One region of the Gracilibacillus sp. D59 genome, then DNA from elsewhere that is predicted to be linked to it. Evidence: riboswitches for the same ligand, from Rfam matches in the RefSeq annotation. Region 1 holds a riboswitch; the other holds the start of a gene.
The links. A riboswitch is a leader RNA that binds a small molecule or an ion and turns the genes downstream of it on or off. The one in region 1 is predicted to bind thiamine pyrophosphate.
Positions count from the first base shown of each region.

Region 2: another riboswitch for thiamine pyrophosphate. It lies ahead of ACTWP4_RS18995 (DUF561 domain-containing protein); the one in region 1 lies ahead of tenA (thiaminase II).

Region 1 is NZ_JBQQCK010000004.1:65,567-68,744, reverse strand. It holds gene ACTWP4_RS08700 (CynX/NimT family MFS transporter) at 1-509, opposite strand, end outside; gene lepB (signal peptidase I) at 658-1,206, shown strand; TPP riboswitch at 1,265-1,372, shown strand; gene tenA (thiaminase II) at 1,482-2,171, shown strand; gene thiD (bifunctional hydroxymethylpyrimidine kinase/phosphomethylpyrimidine kinase) at 2,173-2,997, shown strand; gene thiM (hydroxyethylthiazole kinase) at 2,994-3,178, shown strand, end outside.
Region 2 is NZ_JBQQCK010000013.1:131,430-134,607, reverse strand. It holds gene ACTWP4_RS19005 (M20 metallopeptidase family protein) at 1-372, opposite strand, end outside; gene ACTWP4_RS19000 (ferritin-like domain-containing protein) at 673-1,116, opposite strand; TPP riboswitch at 1,258-1,354, shown strand; gene ACTWP4_RS18995 (DUF561 domain-containing protein) at 1,441-2,055, shown strand; gene thiO (glycine oxidase ThiO) at 2,048-3,160, shown strand; gene thiS (sulfur carrier protein ThiS) at 3,176-3,178, shown strand, end outside.

The DNA of each region.
Region 1 (3,178 bases):
CATTTCCAGCCGAGTCCAGCAGTTGTTGTTAATGGAACGCTTAACCCAGATCCTAATGCTGCAAAAATAGACATGGAAGTAGTATAAACACCGGTCATTAAACCAATCTTAGTAGGAAAATTACTTTTAATAAGACTTGGTAAAATGACATTAATGATGGCGATTCCCACACCAATTAATGTGGTCCCGATGAATAATAAAGTAATGGATGCAGTGGAACGAACCCAAATACCAATTAATAATGTTAAAAGACCGTAAAGTAATGCTTTTTCATTACTTGTTCGATTGGCAATTCTTGGAGCAATTGGTGACATAAAAGCAAAGGCTATGAGAGGTAGACTGGTTAAAAAGCCTGCGCTCCAATTATTGATGGATAAATCTTCACGGATTATTCCAATAATGGGCCCGACAGAAGTAATGGCGGGTCTTAAATTAAAGGCTAATAGAATAATTCCTGTAATAAAAAGAATAGTATAATACTTCTTTGCTAAATGTTGATCTGTTTTCATTTGTTCACCTTATTTCTATGGTATAATTAACAATTGCCATACAAAATATGCTAAAATAAGTAAGAAACTATCATTGGATTTAGCATTATAATAGAATAACATATATAAATCACAAGTAAAAGTTAAGTAAAGTGAAGGAAGGTCTATAATGGAGAATAAAGTCGTTAAAGAATTACTTTCATGGTTGAAGGCGTTGTTGGTTGCTATTATAATCGTACTCCTATGTCGGCACTTTTTGATTACACCTTCAGTTGTCAAAGGTGAATCGATGATGCCGAATTTAAAAGATGGAGACCGGATCATTTTGAGTAAGATAAGCAATATAGATCGTTTTGACGAAATTGCCTTCGAAGCACCAGATTCAAACGATAATTATGTGAAAAGGGTAATTGGCTTTCCTGGTGATACGATCGAGATGAGAGATGATAACCTGTATATTAATGGGGAACTTTATGAAGAATCATATCTTGATAAGTACAAATCTTTGCTTTCTGAAGGTCAAAAGCTTACAAATGATTTCACTCTTAAAGAATTAACAGGAAAAGAACGTGTTCCCGAAGGCAAAATATTTGTTTTAGGGGATAATCGAAGAGTTAGTAAAGATAGCCGTCAATTTGGGTTTGTTAATGAAGAAGCTATCATTGGAGATGTCAAAATGCGGATCTGGCCGATTGATTCATTTGGGATAATTAATTAGAGACGGGAAAACTTGACATTTCATCGTATCCATGTTTTATTGGTTATAACTTCATAATAAATTCCGCTAGGGGTGCTGCAAGAGCAGCTGAGATAAGAATCGATTTCTTGATCCCTTTGAACCTGAACTGGTTAAAACCAGCGTAGGAAAGTGGAGTCGGATGGTGTGTGAATACATGCACCTTTATTTTTTGATATGGATTATTCAAAGAGCCGCTCCGCTACCCGCGAGCGGCTTTTTTATGGAAATATATATTTTTTGTGGAGGCAGTAGACATGACATTTAGTCAAGAATTGCGAGTAGCGGCAAATGATATTTACCAAGGTATTTTTGAACACCCTTTTGTAGTGGGAATTGGTGAAGGGAACCTACACAAAGAAGCAATCATTCATTATGTAAAAGCAGATTTTGAGTACCTTAATGCGTTTATGAATATTTATGGTATTGCCATTACGAAAAGCACTACAAGAGAAGATATGACGTATTTTTATGAAAAAATCGGCTTCATCTTAAATAGTGAAATTCATCCACATCATAATTTGTGTCGTGTTGCAGGAGTGGACTATGATGAATTGCAAGGATATCCTCTGCCACCGACAGCTGATCATTATGTAGCACACATGAAAAGTGTAGCTCAGCAAGGAAGTATAGGTGAATTAATTGCAGCCTTGTTACCTTGTCCATGGACCTATTTGGAAATCGGACATTATTTAAAAGATAAATATCAACCGACAGAGCAACACCCTTTCTATGAATGGATTACATTTTACGCAAAAGAAGAAACAGCATCCGTTACGACTGAATTATGTGAACGTTTAGATAAGTGGGCAGAACAAGTAGGAGAAGGAGAAAAACAAAAAGCAAAATTAGCCTTTATGAAAAGCTGTCAGCTAGAGTATTTATTCTGGGAGATGGCATATAACGTTGAAGCATGGCCATTTTCATTAGATGGAAAGGGGAATTAAAATGCATAAAGTAGCGTCAGCACTAACAATAGCTGGAACCGATCCATCGGGTGGTGCCGGTATTCAAGCAGACTTGAAAGTGTTTCAGGAACGAGAAGTTTATGGTATGAGTGTGATTACCTCTGTAGTAGCGCAAAATACATTGGGAGTTCAAGATGTGCAACACTTGTCCATTGATTTTATTGAAAAGCAATTAGATGCTGTATTAACAGATATCCCACCGCAAGCAATCAAGACTGGGATGATCGCTACTGTCGATATGATGAAATTAATAGCAGAAAAACTAGCAAAAACGAACATTCCTTATGTTATTGATCCGGTTATGGTGGCGAAAAGCGGTGATTCCTTAATGGATGAAGCATCAAGACAAGTTATTCGTGATACGCTAATTCCTCTTGCTACAGTAGTAACACCCAATATACCGGAAGCGGAAATTTTAGTAGGTTTTGAGATTCATCATAATCAGGACGCAGAAAAAGCAGCGAAAGTGATTGTGGATGATTTAGGTGCAAAAGCAGCGGTTGTTAAAGGTGGCCACCTGCAAGGGGAAGCTGTGGATGTTTTATATGATGGTAAAAATCTTCATTATCTAAAGGCAGATCGTTTTGATACGAAACATACGCATGGAACAGGCTGTACCTTCTCCGCTGTCATCACTGCTGAACTGGCAAAAGGTAAGACAGTAAAAGACGCAGTGGCAATCGGAAAGGATTTTATTACAGATGCCATTCAGTATCCTTTAGAGCTAGGTCATGGCCATGGTCCGACAAATCATTGGGGATACAGATTAAAAGGTTTACCTCATAAAAGGGAGGCATTCAAGTGAGCCATTTAATTGAGGAGGTACGAAAGCAGCAACCATTGATTCATAATATTACAAATCAAGTAGTAATGAACTTCACAGCAAATGGACTATATGCTGTTGGTGCAGCACCTGTAATGGCGAATGCCAAAGAAGAGGTAGAAGAAATGGCGCAGATTGCAAGTGCTGTCGTATTAAATATTGG
Region 2 (3,178 bases), on a different contig from region 1:
TTCTTGGTGGTTTTTTAATACTTTGGCAACGGCAAGTAATGTCGTCGTATGACCGTCGTGTCCACAAGCATGCATAACACCGTCATTTTTAGATTTGTATGGCACATCCTTTTCATCTTGAATCGGCAGTGCATCAAAGTCAGCGCGTAATGCAACGGTTTTACCAGGCTTAGCACCTTTTAAGGTGGCTACAACACCGTTACCCCCGATATTTGCTTGATAGGGAATGTCTAATATTTTATATTGTTCCTGAATAAATGCTGCTGTTTTATGTTCTTGAAAGGAAAGCTCCGGATATTGGTGTAAAAACCTGCGCATTTCCACCATTTCATTATATAAATCATCAATTTCCTCATATAAAGTGTTCATCATGTCCTCACCCCACAGAAGATTTTCTTTTTATCACGGTGCTAATCGTCCGCAAAATCCCTACTTCAATGTTTGAGTGAATCTAAGAAGCTAAATGGGGATAACGGATGTTCACACCCTGATAAATTTCGCTAACCATCAGTGGGAGTCAAAAATCCCCACTGATGGAAGTCTTACTTTATTATACCATAGATTCCTAGATTTTCGTTTTTGTAAGCAGGTGGATATTATAGAACAAAAAAACAACCTCCAAACAAATGGAAGTTGTTTTTTCTATATTAAAAAAAGGGGGGGGTTAGTGAATTATTGAAAGCTCTTGTCTGACAAAAGTCGCTCTGTTTCTTCTTTATGACTAGTTTCATCTGCAATAATATCTTCTAATTTCACAACTAGTTCGGTTAAACCAAGCTCATCTGCTTGTTGTTTTCTTTTTTCATAACGCTCAATTGTTTCTTTTTCAGCTTGATAAGTAGCTTCTAACAAATCTTTAACATCTGTTAGTTGTTCGACTTTTGCTGGTGTTGTAGTTGGAGTACCACCTAATGTTTTGATTTTGTCGGATAAATATAAAGCATGTCCAATCTCATCATTTATTTCATCTTCAAAAAATGGTTTCAAAAAGGAACGATATAATCCAGAAACAACGGATGCATGGTACGTATACATGATCGTTGCCGCATATTCATTTGCTAAATCCTCATTTAATCCATCAATTAAAGTTTGTAATTTTTCTTGATCTTGGGCCATTAACTTCAACATCCTTTCTTATTTATGTTTCCATTATATGTCTACCCTTATGGAGAAATATTAAACATATAAATCGGATTATTTTTTGTTGGCGAATGTTTAATCCTATGTTATCCTTTTCCTGTAAGTAAAAAAAATACGAATGAACACTAGGGGAGCCATTTGGCTGAGACGAATCTTCGGACCCTTTGAACCTGATCTGGTTAACACTAGCGGAGGGAAGTGGTAGAAAAGCGATAATTAATTGAAGCTTTCGATACATACCACTCGTCCATGCTGGATGGGTGGTTTTTTATTTCCTTTAGGTCAAAGGAGGTTGTACCAATGCAAGGAATTCACCTAATTTCCAATGGCAGATTGACAGAAAATGATTTGCAGTTTGTGCCAGAGAATATCGATAAGGTTGATTTTATTCACCTTCGGGAAAAGACTAAAACAGCAAAAGAAATAGTGGAAATGATTGATTTGTTGGTAGAATCAGGTGTACCAGCAGATCGGATCATTATCAATGACCGTGTAGATGTAGCATGGGTAAAAAAGTGTAAAGGAGTCCAGCTTGCATTTCATAGTATTCCAGTTGCAGATGTAAAAAACTCCTTCCCAATTCGTATCGGTAAGTCAGTACATTCCCTGGTCGAAGCCATCGCTGCGGAACAAAATGGCGCGGATTTTCTACTTTATGGCCATATTTTTCCAAGTAATTCTAAACAAGGCATCGAACCAAGAGGTGTAGCTGCGTTAACAGAACTTACCGAAAATGTTTCGATTCCTGTTATCGCCATTGGCGGAATTACCGAACTAAATATGAGCGAAGTACTGGATGCTGGTGCTAGCGGTGTGGCAATTATGTCAGGAGTATGGGATGCCGAAGATCCTACCAATGCATTGAAGTGTTACCGCAAAGTGTTCGACAAAAGGAAGGAGGGACATCTTGACTAAACGATTCGATCAAATCATTGTTGGCGGTGGAGTTATGGGAGCATCGATTGCCTATGAATTAAGTAAAAGAGGTTACCATGTACTACTGTTGGAAGAGAATATAATTGCTGGTGAGGCATCGAGTGCTGCAGCTGGCATGTTAGGCGTACAAATGGAGTTCGAACAGGACTCACCATTATTTCGCTTTGCCAAAGAAAGCCGTGACTTATATTCTCGTTTAGCAAAAGATTTACTGGAAGAGAGTGGTATAGATATTCAGTTAATCGAGAAGGGTGCATTGAAGTTAGTCTATCATCAAGATGAAATCGATGATCTCAAAAGAATTGCAAGTTTTCAAACACAACAAAAAGTGGAGGCAAAAGTGATTTCACCGGCAAGTATACCGGAAAAAGAACTTGCTACCGATTTTTATGCAGCTCTTTATTGTCCGACAGAAGGTCAAGTATCAGCGCCACATGTAACGAAAGCATTTGCGAAAGCTGCAGAACATTATGGTGCTGTGATTCAAGAACAGACGAAGGTGCAAGATATCCTGAGTGAAAACGGGAAAGTCAAAGGCGTGAAGACAGATGAAAAAGTGTACACCGCTGAAAGTGTCATCATGACTTGCGGTTTTAAGAGTTCTCATTTTTCTCGGTATGTTAATCAACTTACACCTGTGAAAGGCGAATGTCTGTCCGTTGTTACGGAAAAGCCTCTTATTCAATCGACCATTTTTACAGAAGGTTGTTATCTCGTTCCCAAAAGAGGTAATCGAATCATTATTGGCGCAACTTCAAAGCCAAACCAAACCGATAAAAACGTGAAAGTAGCAAGTGTTCTTCATTTGTTATCACGGGCCAAACAGATACTTCCGGCATTAAATCAGGCAACCATAGAAGAGGCCTGGGCAGGTGTACGTCCACTAACAAAAGATGGTCTTCCCTATTTAGGAGAAGTACCAGGTGTATCAGGATTATATGTCGCAACTGGCCATTACCGAAATGGTATATTGCTAGCACCGAGAACATCAACATTTCTAGCAGATATCGTCGAAGGGAAACAAGTCAATCAAACTTATTTGGAGGCGTTTTCGTTAAAGAGAGAAAGTATCATTTCAGTGTAGAAAGGAGGGCTGATATTG